One region of the Labrys monachus genome, then DNA from elsewhere that is predicted to be linked to it. Evidence: riboswitches for the same ligand, from Rfam matches in the RefSeq annotation. Region 1 holds a riboswitch; each other region holds the start of a gene.

Region 1 (5,011 bases):
CGGTGGAGAGCGCGGCGAGCCGGCCGTCGGGCCGGGCGTCGCCGGGAATGAACGCCAGCGCGATGCGATTGCTGCGGGCGGCGGCGGCGAACTCCTCCACGCCGTAGCGCCAGTAATCCATGCCGCCGAGCAGCCGCACCACGATGGCCTTGGCGTGTCGGGCGACACTGTCGACATAGAGGTCGACCGACATCGGATGGCGCAGCTTCTGCAGCGGCGCGATGCGCAGGCCGTCGAGCCCGGAAGCGGCCGCCAAAGCGAGATCGCTGTCGCTCAGCGAGGCGAACACGATCGCACCGGGCGCCTGGCCCAGGTCCACCGCCGCCTCGCCGGCATCGAGCGAGCGCGTATCCGCCGGCAGGAGATGCATCAGCCGTTCAGCGCCTTGCGGATGCCGTCCTGGTCGAGCCCCTTCTCGCCGATGACGACGAGGCGGCTGGAGCGCGCCTCGCCTACCGCCCAGGCCCGGTCGAAATGCTGCGAGAAGCGGGCGCCGACCCCCTGCACCAGCAGGCGCATCGGCTTGCCCTCGATGGCGACGAAGCCCTTGATGCGCAGGATGTCGTGGTCTTCGGCGGCCTTGCGCAGCTTCGAGATCAGCGCGTCGGCTTCGAGGATGGCCGGCAGGTCGACGACGAAAGTGTCGAAATCGTCGTGGTCGTGCTCCTCCTCGGCATCGTGATGCGAGGGCCGAGCGGCGAGATCGTCCTCGGCCGCGGCGCCGAGCCCGAGCAGAACGGCGGCATCGATGCGCCCTTCCGAGGTGCGCACGACCTTGACCGCCCTCGGCACCGTCCTCTCGATGTCCCTCTCCACGCCCGCCAGCTCGCTCTCGCCGAGCAGGTCGGCCTTGTTGAGCACGACGAGGTCGGCGCAGAGGAGCTGGTCCTCGTAGACCTCCTCCAGGGGATTGTCGTGGTCGAGGGCGCCGTCCGCCTCGGCCTGGCGCTTCAACTCTTCCGGATCGTCGGCGAAGCGGCCCGCCGCGACCGCGGCACCGTCGACCACCGCGATGACGCCGTCGACGGTGACGCGCGAGCGGATCGCCGGCCAGTTGAACGCCTTGACCAGCGGCTTGGGCAGCGCGAGGCCGGAGGTCTCGATGACGATGTGCTCGGGCGCGTTCGGCCGCGCCAGCAGCATTTCGAGCGCCGGCACGAAATCGTCCGCCACCGTGCAGCAGATGCAGCCATTGGCGAGCTCGACGATGGCGTCCTCGGGGCAGCTGTCGATGCCGCAGGACCTGAGGATGTCGCCGTCGACGCCGACATCGCCGAACTCGTTGACGATCAGCGCCAGGCGGCGGCCGCCGGCCGTCGCCAGCAGGTTGCGGATCAGGGTGGTCTTGCCGGCCCCGAGGAAGCCGGTGACGATGGTGCAGGGCACCTTGCTGTTGCTGGCGAGGCTCATTCGGCGGCTTCCTTGTGATCGAGGAGAGGCGGTATGCGCGCGATCATGCCGCGCTTGAACGGTTCGGGACGGCCGCGCCAGGGCATCAGCCCGTCGGTGGAACCGGCGAGCAGCGCCGCGGCGGCGAGGACCTCCGTGCCGCTTTCGGCGACGAGATCGCCGAAGACATAGGTCCAGCAGCCCGGCGCCGAGACGGCGACGGTGCAGGAGCGGCGGCAATTGCCGAGGCACTCGACCGGCCGCAGGGCCATGCCGGCCGGCAGCGCGTCCGCCAGCGCCCGGTGCAGGCGCGCGCCGGGGCGCGGCGCATCGGCATCGTCGTCCGCACGCCGGCAGGTGACGCAGACATGGATCAGCACGTCATGAGGCTCGGCCTGGGATGGATCTGCGCGCATTCGGCCCTTTCGTCCTCCGCCGCGGCGGAACTGGCAGGGCGCAAGCGGTCGTCGGACAGGCCGGCGACCGCCGAAAGCGGAACCGGCATCCCGGAGCGCCCCGCCCGGACCGGCCTTTGCCCCGCACCGATCCTGCGGGCGGGCAAAACGAAGGAGGAGCAGGCCGCCTGCATCGAGGCGGCCGGTTCCCGTGGACGGCAGGTCTCCTGGCTCGCGGTTCATCGCGTTCCGCCGCCTTCCCGGTTTCCCAGTGGCCCAGTGGCGGAGCGCTCGCCGCTTACAGTTGCGGGGGCAGCCGCGGCATGGGGGCCGAAGCCCCGCACCGCATTCCCTTTGATCTCTCGACGAGAGACCGTCCGAAGCCGACTAAAGGACCTTGCTTGAAAGCTTGTCAATCGGCCCCTCCACGAAAACAGCCGACAAGGGGCGGCGAGCGGGGAGGCCTGTCCGAAGAACCTTCGCCGAACGAGCGGCCGCCCCTGACCGACGCGGCGCTTGCCTTCCCGGCGCGCAGCCTGCAAGTACGGAGCATGATCGCTCCTCGCCTCACCTTCGTGCTCGGCGGCGCGCGTTCCGGCAAGAGCCGGTACGCCGAGGAACTCGTCGCGGCCGAGCCTGCGCCGTGGTGCTATATCGCCACCGCCCAGGCCTTCGACGACGAGATGCGGGCCCGCATCGCCGAGCATCGCTCCCGCCGCGATGCGCGCTGGCAGACCAGCGAAGCCCCGCTCGGCCTGCCCGGCGCGCTGGCGGCGGCGGCGGGTCCGGTCCTCGTCGACTGCCTGACGCTCTGGCTCACCAACCTGATGCTGGGCGAGCATCCCCTGGCACCGGCCTTCGACCGGCTGGAGGCCGCGATCGCCGCCGCGTCCGGGCCGGTCGTCATGGTGTCGAACGAGGTCGGCCTGTCGATCGTGCCCGACAATGCCCTCGCCCGCGCCTTCCGCGACGATCAGGGCCGGCTCAACCAGCGCGTCGCCCGGCTGGCGGATCGGGTGATCTTCATGGTGGCAGGCTTGCCGATGGTGGTGAAATGACGGACGAAGCGGCGCGCCACAAGGCGAAGATGGAAAAGCGCAAGGCGGTGCAGGACGCCGAGGTCGCCTCCAAGACCATCGAGAAGGGCCTGCTGATCGTCAATACGGGCCCCGGCAAGGGCAAGTCGACCGCCGCCTTCGGACTGATCATGCGCGCGCTCGGCCATGGCTGGCGGGTGGGCGTGGTGCAGTTCATCAAGGGTGCGTGGTCGACAGGCGAGCGCGCGGCGCTGGAGCGCTTCGCCGACCTCGTGACCTGGAAGAGTATGGGCGAGGGCTTCACCTGGGAAACGCAGGACCGCGCCCGCGACGTCGCCGCCGCCGAACGGGCCTGGCAGGCGGCGCTCGGGATGATGGCCGATCCCGGCATCCGCCTGCTCGTGCTCGACGAACTCAACATCGCCCTGCGCTACGACTATCTCGACCTCGGCGCCGTCGTCGAGGCCCTGAAGCGGCGCCGGCCGGACCTGCATGTCGTCGTCACCGGCCGCAACGCCAAGCCGGAGATGATCGAGGCCGCCGACCTCGTCACCGAGATGACGCTGGTCAAGCACCACTTCGCCGCCGGCGTGAAGGCGCAGGAAGGCATCGAATTCTAAGCGGAATCCTGCTTAGGGGCGGGCCGCTGCAGGGTCCTTTCCCCTGTGGAAATGGGAGCTTTACCCAATCGACCCAAGCCTTCCGGCGGTCCTTTCTTAGCGGCGGCATTGCAACCGACGGTATGTCCATGCCACTAATATCTCACGATCGTAGAGGGGCAGATCGGGGAGCGAGTGGTGACAGGGGCTGGGACGGGGGCGTTCCGCGCCGGCGAGGGTTTGGGGCGATCCTCCGGCAGGACAATCTATTATTTTGATATCGTTGAGGATTATCCCGCCATTGGCGGGGTGGTCGAATTCTCGCGGACGCTTTTCCGCCAGTTGAAGCGGCGCTATGGCGACAGGCTCGTCTCGGCGCGCGCGAGGGCGCCGGCGCTCGGGCTTCCCGGGGCGGAGATGCCCTATCTCCACCGCGAGCGGCTGGTGGCGGAGCGCATCGCCGCGGCCGATCCGGATTCGGTGTTCTTTTTCCCCAACTTCCAGTCACCGGTTCCCGGCCGGGCACGCGCCGGCGGCCCGCGCGTGGTCAATGTGCTGCACGACGTGCAGTTCGCCTATCTGCCCGAGCTGTTCTCGGCCGAGAGGGTCGATGCGCTGTACCGCACCTTCGCGGAAACCCGCGACAATGCGGATGAGGTGGTCTTCATCAGCGAGGCGGCGCGCCGGCAGTTCCTGGACAAGATCGGCACGCCGCGCCGTCACCGGGTGATCTACAACCCCGTCGACGTCAACCCCGTCGACATGGCGGCTTCGGCCGGGCCGGCCGGCGGCGAACGCGCGCCCTTCCTGCTCGCGCCGATTCATTATCACCCGCACAAGAATTTCGCCGGCCTGCTGTCCTTCTTCGCCGCGCTCGCCGGCCACGATCCCGCTCTGGAGCTGGTGGTCACCGGCCAGGGCGGCGAAAAGTTCGACCGCCATCTCGCCGCGCTGCCGGCGAGCATACGAGGGCGCGTGCGCCATCTCGGCTATGTCGAGCGGCGCCGGCTGGAGCGGCTTCATCGCCGGGCGCGGGCCTTCGTCACCCTGTCGCGCTTCGAGGGGTTCAACCTGTCGGCGGCGGAGGCGGCGAGCCACGGCACGCCCCTCCTGCTTTCCGATCTGCCGGTCCATCGCGAGCTGTTCACAGGGCAGGCCTGCTTCCTCGACCCGGCTTCCCCCTCGATCGCGGCGGCGCTCGACTTCCTGGCGGCACGGAGCGGGCGCGAGAGCCCGCCTTGGCCGCTCGCCGCGACGTGCCAGCCCGAGCAGGTCGCACAGGCCTATGCCGGCGTGATCGACGATCACGCGCTCGGCGCGCCGGGGCGCGGTCCCGCGATCCGGCGACGGCACCCGCGCCCGCAGGGGCTGGCCGCGGCCATGCCCCACCCGGCCGGAATCGGCGCCCTCCGGCGCCATGCGGCACGCCTGCTGGCCGGCACGCTGCTCGCCGGCGTGGCGGCAGGCCTGCTCACCATGGCTTCACCGGCCCATGCGGATGGCGGCGCCGGAGGTGGGCGAGCAACAAAGGTCCCGCCTCCCGTCCGCTTCGTCCCCGGCGCCGCGGGCGGAAGCGGGTATGAGGGCGAGA
Region 2 (5,011 bases), 1.7 Mb from region 1:
GAATAAGTCTATGTTCCTTCACCGCAACAGCGAGGATGGGGCAATCTGTTGCCGCCCAAATCGGTGCTGCGTTGCAGTACGATTGGTCTCGGACAGACGGGGTCGAATAACAATGGCAAGCTGTGTCATGCTTCCGACACAATCGGCCTTTGTCCATGACTGTGATAAATTTAGCACATGCGGCCGATGGCCCGCCGCGACAGGCTGCGGCGGGTCCGCTTCGGGACTCGCGCGGGGGGTGGCGTTCCGGCCGAAGGGCGGTGCCGGCGGGGCACCGCAGCGGGCTACGAGGCCGCTCTTAGCCCAGATTGAGTTCCTTGAAGAAGTCGTTGCCCTTGTCATCGATGACGATGAAGGCGGGGAAATCCTCGACCTCGATGCGCCACACCGCCTCCATGCCGAGCTCGGGATATTCGAGGACCTCGACCTTTCGGATGCAGTCCTGCGCGAGGCGCGCGGCAGGCCCGCCGATCGAACCGAGATAGAAACCGCCATGCTTGGCGCAGGCCTCGCGGACCTGGGCCGAGCGGTTGCCCTTGGCGAGCATGATCATCGAGCCGCCGGCGGCCTGGAAGGCATCGACATAGCCGTCCATGCGCCCAGCGGTGGTCGGCCCGAACGAGCCCGAGGCGTAGCCGGCCGGGGTCTTGGCCGGGCCGGCATAATAGACCGGATGATTCTTCATGTAGTCGGGCAGCCCCCCGCCCGCTTCGAGCCGCTCGCGCAGCTTGGCGTGGGCGAGGTCGCGCGCCACGATCACCGGACCGGTGAGGGACACCCGGGTCTTGATCGGGTGGCGCGACAGCGATTCGAGGATCTGCGGCATCGGCTGGTTGAGGTCGATGCGCACCACCGGTCCGCCGAGCCGGCTCTCGTCGATCTCGGGCAGGAAACGGGCGGGATTGTGCTCCAATTCCTCGAGGAAGACGCCCTCGCGGGTGATCTTGCCGAGGGCCTGCCTGTCGGCGGAGCAGGACACGCCAAGCCCGATCGGCAGGCTGGCGCCGTGGCGCGGCAGCCGGATCACCCGGACGTCGTGGCAGAAATACTTGCCGCCGAACTGGGCGCCGACGCCGAGCGACTGGGTGAGCTTGTGCACCTCGCGCTCCATCTCCAGGTCGCGGAAGGCGTGGCCGCTCTCGGAGCCCTGCGTCGGCAGCGTGTCGAGATAGCGGGCCGAGGCGAGCTTCACCGCCTTCAGCGTCAGTTCCGCCGAGGTTCCGCCGATCACCACCGCGAGGTGGTAGGGCGGACAGGCCGCGGTTCCCAGCGTGAGGATCTTCTCCTTCAGGAAGGCGATCAGCCGGTCCTTCGACAGGATCGACGGCGTCGCCTGGTAGAGGAAGGTCTTGTTGGCCGAGCCGCCGCCCTTGGCGACGAACAGGAACTTGTAGGCGTCCTCCCCTTCCGCCGAGATGTCGATCTGCGCCGGCAGGTTGGTCTTGGTGTTCTTCTCCTCGAACATCGAGAGCGGCGCGAGCTGGGAATAGCGCAGGTTCTTCTTCTCGTAAGCGTCGCGGATGCCCTGGGCGATGGCGCCTTCGTCCTCGCCCTCGGTCCAGACCCTGCGGCCCTTCTTGCCCATCACGATCGCCGTGCCGGTGTCCTGGCACATCGGCAGCACGCCGCCGGCGGCGATGTTGGCGTTCTTGAGGAGATCATAGGCGACGAAGCGGTCGTTGTCGGTGGCTTCCGCATCCTCGAGGATGTTGCGCAGCTGCTGCAGGTGGCCCGGGCGCAGGAGATGGTTGATGTCGGCGAAGGCCTGCTCGGCCAGCAGCCGCATCGCCTCGCCGTCGACGGAAAGGATCTCCCGCCCGCCGACGGTCTCCACCTTCACCCCCTCCCCCGTCAGCTTGCGATAGGGCGTCTCGTCCGGCCCCAGCGGAAACAGCGGCACATGCGGATAGGCGGAGGCGGAAAGGGAATCGGCGGGCATGAGGGAAAGGCTCCGGCAGGTCATCGACATCAGGGCGGTTCCAAACTGCCCATCGCGCCATGATGTAATCGCTATCGGCCTCCCTGCCTATAGGAGCATCGGCCTCGGGCGCGGGCATTTCCGCGCCGGCCGCGCCCGCGGGGAAGGCGCGGGTCCCGTCCCCCGATGTCCTGAAAGCACCATGATAGGTCGGTTCATCTCTAGCCGGTAGCGCCGGGCGGTGTAATCTCCGGCCAGTTCGAGGTGCCGGTCCGACCTGGGAGGAGGACCGGAGAATTGGGAAGCCGGTTTCAAGCCGGCACTGCCCCCGCAACGGTAGAGGAGTTCGGACGCGGCAAAGGCCACTGGGTCGAGGGACCCGGGAAGGCGCCGCTCCACGTCGAGGGACCGCTCCTGAGTCCGGAAACCAGCCTTGAACCGAAGCCGATGGATCGCGGTGGGCGATCCGGAAGGAGGAAGTGCGGCAGAGCGCCCCGGGCGCAAAGGCTCGCGTTCCGCTTTCGCCGTCCGCCGTGCCGTCAAAAGCAAAGATGGTCACGTGGGACTTTGACATGAATGCGCATCACGAGATGCTGGGCCGGCTCCGGAGCCATCGCGCCGGCTTCAGCCTGAGCCGGAAATTCTATACGGACGACGACTATTTCCGCCTCGATCTCGAGCATATCTGGTATCGGCAATGGCTCTTCGTCGGCCATGACTGCGAGCTGGCCAAGCCGGGCAGCTACCTGACCGTGCAGATCGGCGACTATCCCGTCATCGTGCTGCGGTCGGGCGACGGCTCGATTCGAGCCTTCCACAATTCGTGCCGCCACCGCGGCTCGCGCCTGTGCTCGGCGGCGCATGGCACGGTCGCCAAGCTCGTATGCCCCTACCACCAATGGACTTACGAACTCGACGGCAGGCTGCTGTTCGCCCGCGACATGGGAGCGGGCTTCGACGCCGCGCAATACGGCCTGAAGCCGGTCCATTGCGAAAGCGTGGGTGGCTATGTCTGGATCTGCCTCGCAGCCGAGGCGCCCGATTTCGAGGCGTTCCGCGCCCTGGCGCTGCCCTATCTCGCCCCGCATCGCCTGAAGGACACCAAGGTCGCCTTCGAAAGCACGATCGTGGAAAAGGGCAACTGGAAGCTCGTGTGGGAAAACAACCGCGAATGCTACCACTGCGCCGGCAATCACCCCGAACTCTGCCGCACCTTCCCGGAGGCTCCCACCGTCAGCGGCGTGCAGGGCGCCAAGGACGATCCCCTGATCGCGGCCCATTGGGACCGCTGCGAGGAAGCCGGCCTGCCGAGCCTGTTCAGGATTTCCGACAGCGGCCAATATCGGACGGCGCGCATGCCGCTGCTCCGCAACGCCGTGAGCTACACCATGTCCGGCAAGGCCGCGGTGAAGAAGCCGCTCAGCGCCTCGGTTGAGGAAGACAATATCGGCACCCTCCTGCTCTTCCACTATCCCAGCACCTGGAACCACGTGCTGGGGGATCACGCCGTGAGCTTCCGTGTCACGCCGATCGGCCCGAGGGAGACGCAGGTCACCACCAAATGGCTGGTGCACAAGGACGCGGTCGAAGGCGTCGACTACACGATCGACGAGCTCACCCATGTGTGGACCGAAACCAACGACCAGGATCGCCGCATCGTCGAGGAAAACCAGCTGGGCATCCTCTCCCCCGCCTATGAGCCGGGGCCCTATGCCCCCGACCATGAAGGCGGCGTGATGCAGTTCGTCGAATGGTATTGCAACGTCATGGAGCGCTCGCTCGGCGGCGATCCCGTGGCCCTGCGCAGCGTGGCCTGAGGCGGAGATGGCCACGCAGACCCTCTACAGGCATCTCGACGAAGCCCGGCCATGGAGCGACCGCGCCGGGCAGCTCGAATGCGTCGCCGTGATGCATGAAGGCCGCGACGTCGCGACCTTCACCTTCCGTGCCCCCGACGACAGCTGGTTCCGCTACGAACCCGGCCAGTTCGTCACGCTGGAACTGCCGACGGCGGAAGGGCCGGTGCTGCGCACCTACACGCTGTCGTCCAGCCCCTCGCGCCCGCTCTCGATCAGCGTCACCGCCAAGGCCCAGGCCACCAGCGTCGGCACGCGCTGGATGCTGGAGAACCTCAAGCCGGGCACGCGCCTCAAGGCACACGGGCCGGCGGGCCAGTTCACGTTCCACCGCCACCCGGCGGAACGCTATCTCTTCATCTCCGCGGGATCGGGCATCACGCCGATGATGTCGATGACGCGCTTTGCCGAAGATCACGGCAGCGCCGTCGACATCGCCTTCGTCAACTGCGCGAGAAGGCCGTCCGACATCATCTTCCGCCACGAGCTCGAGCGGATGGCGGGACGCATGCGGCACCTCAGACTGGCCTGGATCGTCGAGGAGAGCGATCCGGGGGAGGCCTGGACAGGGTTCCGCGGGCGCCTCAATGCGCCGGCGCTGCGCCTGATCGCACCGGACTTCCGCGAGCGCGAGATCTTCTGCTGCGGCCCCGCCCCCTTCATGGCCGCGGTGAAGGACATGCTGGAGGCGAATGGCTGCGACATGCGCCGCTATCACGAGGAGAGCTTCCATCCGCCGGAACCAGACGCCCTCGCGGCCGGCGGCGAGCCGGCCGACGGCGCGGCGCAGGGCAGCGTCGCCTTCGTGCAGTCGGGCATCGAAGTGCCGGCGACCGGCGGGGAGACCATCCTCCAGCTCGCCAGAAGCGCCGGGCTCAACATACCCACCGGCTGTACCATGGGCCTGTGCGGCACCTGCAAGGTGCAACGCCTCTCGGGGGACGTGGCGATGGCGCATCAGGGCGGCATACGCGAGGAGGAGATCGACGCCGGGCTGATCCTCGCCTGCTGCAGCCGCCCGCTCGGGCGCGTCGAGATCGAAGCCTGACCGGCCGACGACGATGCCCGCGCCGGCAGACCGGCGCGGGGCGACTTCATCGTCCATCCGCGCGCCCGTCTGGCTTCTGTCGCGCCCGCGCCGGGCCTGCCCGGCAGCGAGCGAGCGCGGGTGCGCGCCCGCGCATTGTCCGGCCGGCAGCGCGTGGTGACAGCGACGACACAGGGGTCGGCGTCCTCA
Region 3 (5,011 bases), 120 kb from region 1:
AAACCCCACTTTTGGAACCTATTGTCGGGTGCCTGAATCCTCCCGGGATTCAGGCAATGCGCTGCATTGTCTCAATCGTTCAGATGGAGGAATCATGCTTCAGGAATTCAAGGAATTCGCCCTCAAGGGCAATGTCGTCGATCTCGCCATCGGTGTGATCATCGGTGCGGCCTTCGGCAAGATCGTCACCTCGCTCGTCGAGGACGTCATCATGCCGATCGTCAGCGCGCTGACGCCGGGCGGCCTCGATTTCTCCAATGTCTACTTCATGCTGCGCGGAACCGCGCCGGCCGGCGCCTCTCTCGCCGATGCCCGCAAGGTCGGCGTGCCCTTCGCCATCGGCAGCTTCATCACGGTGGTGATCGGCTTCCTCATCATCGCCTTCGTGCTGTTCCTCGCCGTCAAGCTGATCAACACGCTCCGCCGCCAGCAGCCGCCGAAGGAGTCGGCGAAGCCGGAGGCTCCGGCCGACGTGAAGCTCCTGACGGAGATCCGCGACCTGCTGGCCGCCCGGCAATAGGGCCGCGGCCGAGTCGCACTTCACGGAGAAGCGCTCGTCCTGGGAACGCGGGCGTCCCGCCCGCGCGCTCCATTCGTGCGGGCGATGCGATCCATTCCAACAATTGATTTCGGTCCCGCCTGCCATGGCCTATGCTTGTCGGCCGGCCGTGTAGGCCGAAATCCCGCAAGGAACGATGCCGTGACCGCCGCCGCTGCCGAGAAGATCCCGCCCGCAATGCCGTCCTTTCTCGACGGCCTTCGTCCGGAGGCGCTCGGCGCGCCGGAAAGCGGCATCGTCGAGGTGATGAATTACGGGCGCACGCGCGAGGGCATGATCCCGCTCTGGGCGGGGGAGGGCGACGTGCCGACGCCGGCCTTCATAACCGAGGCCGCGACGCGTTCCCTCGCCGCCGGCGAAACCTTCTACACCTGGCAGCGCGGCATTCCGGACCTCCGCGAGGCGCTCGCCCGCTATCACACCAATCTGTTCGGCAAACCGTTCGAGCCGGGTCGCTTCTTCGTCACGCAATCGGGGATGCATGCGCTGCAGACCTGTGTGCGCATGGTCGCCGGCAAAGGCGACGAGGTGATCGTGCCGAGCCCGGTCTGGCCGAATTTCCCGGCCGCCATCGGCGTCGCCGGCGCGACGCCGGTGATGGTGCCGCAGATCTACACGGATGCGGGCTGGCAGCTCGACCGCCAGCGCATCGCCGATGCGGTGACGCCCCGCACCAGGGGCATCTTCATCAATTCCCCTTCCAACCCCACAGGGTGGGTGGCCACGCCGGACGATCTCGCCTTCGTGCTCGATCTCGCCCGCCGCCACGGCCTGTGGATCTTCGCGGACGAGATCTACACCCGCTTCCATTATGCCGGCGGCCGGGCGCCGTCCTTCCGCGACATCCGCACGCCCGAAGACCGCATCTTCTTCACCGATACCTTCTCCAAGAACTGGTCCATGACCGGCTGGCGCATGGGCTGGATCGAGGCGCCGCCCGAACTCGGGCAGACCATCGAGAACCTCGTGCAATATTCGACCTCGGGCGTCGCGGCCTTCATGCAGCGCGCCGGCATCGCCGCACTCGACCGGGGCGAGAGCTTCGTGCAGCACCAGATCGCCCGGGCGCGCCAGGGGCGCGACATCGTCGTCGACGGGCTGGGCGCCACCGGCAAGGTCCGGTTCGCGCCGGTGAACGGCGCCTTCTACCTGTTCTTCACCGTCGAGGGCCGGCCGGATGTGCGCCGCCTCGGCCTGGAGATCGTCGATGACGCCAATGTCGGCCTCGCCCCCGGCACGGCGTTCGGCCCCGGTGGCGAAGGCTTCATGCGCCTGTGCTTCCTGCGCAGCCCCGAGCAGCTGCAGGTCGCGACGCAGCGGCTGGTGGACTGGCTCGGCCGGATCTGACGCCGACGCCGCGCCGGCGTCGGACCCGGCGGCCTCAGGCCCGCGTGGTGTTCATGTCGAAATCGTCCAGCCGCTTGGCCTTGTAGACGATATAGGAGATCACCCAGGCGGCGATGAAGATGGCGATGATGGCGAAGCCGAGATTGTTGAAATTGTCGTTCAGCGCGGCGATGAAGTCCCAGAACGCGCCGGTCAGGGCGAATCGGTCGCCGATCAGCCCCAGCGTCTCGATGCCGCCGATCAGCACGGCGACGACGACGGAGACCAGCGTGATCGTCATGTTGTAGTAGAGCTTGCGCATCGGCTTGACGAAGGCCCAGTCATAGGCGCCGAGCATCATCACGCCGTCCGTGGTGTCGACCAGCGACATGCCGGCCGCGAACAGCACCGGGAACACCATGATCGCCTCGAACGGCACGCCCTTGGCGGCCTGGGTCGCGGTGACGCCGAAGGTCGCGACCTCGGTCGCCGTGTCGAAGCCGAGGCCGAACAGGAAGCCGACCGGCAGCATGTGCCAGCTCCTGGAGACGAGCCGGAACACCGGCCGGAAGATGCGGGCGAGGAAGCCGCGATTGTTGAGCAGGATGTCGAGATCCTCCTCGACATAGGCGCCGCCGATGCGCACATGGCGGTAGCTCCTGTAGATCGACAGGAAGATCATGATGTTCATGGCCGCGATCACGAACAGGAACAGGGCGGAGACGCCGGTGCTGATCGTGCCGCCGATGTCCTGCAGGCTCCGGAAGCCGCCGAGCAGGGTCGCCGCCCCGGCGACGGCGGCCGCGACGATGACGATGACGAGCGAATGGCCGATGGCGAAGAAGAAGCCGACGGCGACGGGCCGCCGCCGCTCCTGCATCAGCTTGCGCGTGACGTTGTCGATGGCGGCGATATGGTCGGCATCGACCGCGTGGCGCAGGCCGAGCCCGTAGACCACGAGCGCGATGCCGAGCAGCGCCGGGTTGCCGTGGAAGGCCATGAGCGCCCACAGCCAGCCCCCGAGATTGAGGATGGCGAGCACGACATAGATGGCGATGAGCCGCCCTTTGAAATCGGGCGTGCTTTCGGTGAAGAAGCGTCGAATCGGGATTGGCATGGAGGATTTCTGCTTTTGACGTCTCATGTCATTGCAGCGACCGGCTTGCCCCGAGGGGGACCGATACATCGGGACACCCCGCCCGATGTTCCTGCTTTGACGTCCGGCGATGGCAGGTTTCCTGGCTCGCGGGTCGGCGCCGTTCTCCGGCCTTCCCAGGTCCATGCGGGTCCCAGTGGCGATGTGGAGGCGGCTCGTCGCTGACAGTTGCGGGGGCAGCCGCGGCCTTGGGCCACTGCCCGCACCGCGTTCCCTTTTGATCCCCGGAGGGAACCATCAGGGGACAGCTAGCCGTGCCCGCCCGTCGCCGTCAAGACTGGCCTGCGACAAAGCCCGGGCGGAGGCCTCGGCCGCCAGGCCTATGGCGTCGAGCCGAGGCGGTAGAGGCCGGCCTTGGCCACTTTGCTCGCGGGATCGAGCTCGAGGGCCTTCCGGAAGTCGCCGATCGCAGCATCACGCTGGCCGCGCCGCTCCTGCACCTTGGCGCGCAGGGCGTAATAGTCGGGGACGGTGTCCTGGGCGGCGATGGCCGCATCGGCGTCCGCCAAGGCGAGGTCGTACTGGTCGGCGGCAAGATGGGTCTTGGCCCGCTCCACCAGCGTATCGGCCTTGCTGGCCGGCAGCGACAAGGCTTTGTTCATGTCGTCGAGCGAACTGTCGTAATCGCCGAGCTCGCGCCAGGCGATGCCGCGGGAGACATAGGCCTGCGCGAGATCGGGCAGTTCGCGGATGGCCTCGTCGTAATCGGCCATGGCCTCGTCATAGCGATGGAGCGCGGCGTAGAGCTGTCCCCGCTCCAGCCGGGCGGCCGGGAAGTCCGTCTCCAGCGCCAGCGCCCTCGAATAGTCCGACAGCGCGCCCTCGGTGTCGCCGAGCTGCCAGCGCACATAGCCGCGGCTGAAATAGGCGGAGTCGAATTCGGGATCGAGATCGATCGCGGCCTGCAGGTCTTCCTGGGCTCGCACATAGTCCTTCATCTCGATCAGCGAGCGGGCGCGGCCGTAGAAGGCGTTCTTGTAGGTCTTGTCGACGCGGATGGCCTGGGTGTAGTCCTCGACCGCGGCGATATGGTCCTCGAGCGCCCGCTCGGCGTCACCCCGGCCCTTATAGGCCTCCTGGTCGCGGGGATCGAGGGCGAGCGCTGCGTCGAAATCCTTGGTGGCTTCCTCGTTGCGGTTGAGCTGGATCAAAGCGAAGCCGCGATTGACCAAAGCGAGCGATGCGTGTCGGTTGGAGGCGATGGCGCTGGCGTAATCGTCGAGCGCCGCCTGGTCGCGGCCGAGGCGCAGATAGGCGTCGGCCCGGGCGGTCAGGGTGGCCATGTCGCGCGGGCGCAATTGCAGGGCGGCGGTGTAATCCTCGACCGCATGGCCGTCATCGCCCTTGTCGGCATAGGCGAGCCCGCGACGGTAGAGCACGATCGCTTTGGTGGATTTGGAAAGCGGCCTGTCCAGAAGCTGGGTGCAGGCGGGGATGCGCTGCTCCGCCGCCCCTCGCGAGCAGTCCTTGTCGGCCGTGTCGGCAAAGGCGGGCGAGGCGAGCGCCAGCGCCGTCAAAAGGATGGAAAAACGACGAAAAACGATCATTCCGAATCCGGGTCAGGCATATCGGGGAGGCGGCGACACGGCGGTCGGCGCTCGCATCCATAGAGCAAGCGGGAGCCGCAAGGAATGGCGGATTGACGATGGATGCACGGCAAAACTGTGATTTCGCAAGCTCTTGTGAGGGCAGACGAATTTGTGGTATCGATTTTGGGTCGATTTGGCCGGAAGACTGGGCCGGTTCGCCTTTGCTTTGCGGGGCGCTCGTTCAGGACACCCTCTCCAAATTTCGCAGAACCGGGCGAACACGGCACGCCGTGGGTCGTCCATGCTTTGGAACGAAGTAAAGGACTACCTATGAGCACGGGAACCGTGAAGTGGTTCAATACCCAGAAGGGCTACGGCTTCATTCAGCCGGACGACGGTGGCCGCGACGTGTTCGTGCATATCACCGCAGTGGAACGCGCC

Evidence for each region. Region 1 has a riboswitch for cobalamin ahead of J3R73_RS11330 (DUF1636 family protein). Riboswitches for the same ligand answer to the same signal wherever they lie in the genome.
Region 2: it holds a riboswitch for cobalamin, as region 1 does, so the genes downstream of both, J3R73_RS19160 (aromatic ring-hydroxylating oxygenase subunit alpha) here and J3R73_RS11330 (DUF1636 family protein) in region 1, are expected to answer to the same signal.
Region 3: it holds a riboswitch for cobalamin, as region 1 does, so the genes downstream of both, J3R73_RS11895 (HoxN/HupN/NixA family nickel/cobalt transporter) here and J3R73_RS11330 (DUF1636 family protein) in region 1, are expected to answer to the same signal.

The regions. Positions count from the first base shown of each region.
Region 1 is NZ_JAUSVK010000001.1:2,510,518-2,515,528, reverse strand. It holds gene cobN (cobaltochelatase subunit CobN) at 1-370, opposite strand, end outside; gene cobW (cobalamin biosynthesis protein CobW) at 370-1,410, opposite strand; gene J3R73_RS11330 (DUF1636 family protein) at 1,407-1,805, opposite strand; cobalamin riboswitch at 1,985-2,177, opposite strand; gene cobU (bifunctional adenosylcobinamide kinase/adenosylcobinamide-phosphate guanylyltransferase) at 2,336-2,842, shown strand; gene cobO (cob(I)yrinic acid a,c-diamide adenosyltransferase) at 2,839-3,441, shown strand; gene J3R73_RS11315 (autotransporter domain-containing protein) at 3,619-5,011, shown strand, end outside.
Region 2 is NZ_JAUSVK010000001.1:4,195,374-4,200,384, forward strand. It holds gene J3R73_RS19155 (fumarate hydratase) at 299-1,939, opposite strand; cobalamin riboswitch at 2,164-2,368, shown strand; gene J3R73_RS19160 (aromatic ring-hydroxylating oxygenase subunit alpha) at 2,491-3,735, shown strand; gene J3R73_RS19165 (FAD-binding oxidoreductase) at 3,743-4,822, shown strand.
Region 3 is NZ_JAUSVK010000001.1:2,633,951-2,638,961, forward strand. It holds gene mscL (large conductance mechanosensitive channel protein MscL) at 95-520, shown strand; gene J3R73_RS11890 (pyridoxal phosphate-dependent aminotransferase) at 737-1,906, shown strand; gene J3R73_RS11895 (HoxN/HupN/NixA family nickel/cobalt transporter) at 1,941-3,002, opposite strand; cobalamin riboswitch at 3,097-3,295, opposite strand; gene J3R73_RS11900 (tetratricopeptide repeat protein) at 3,362-4,588, opposite strand; gene J3R73_RS11905 (cold-shock protein) at 4,901-5,011, shown strand, end outside.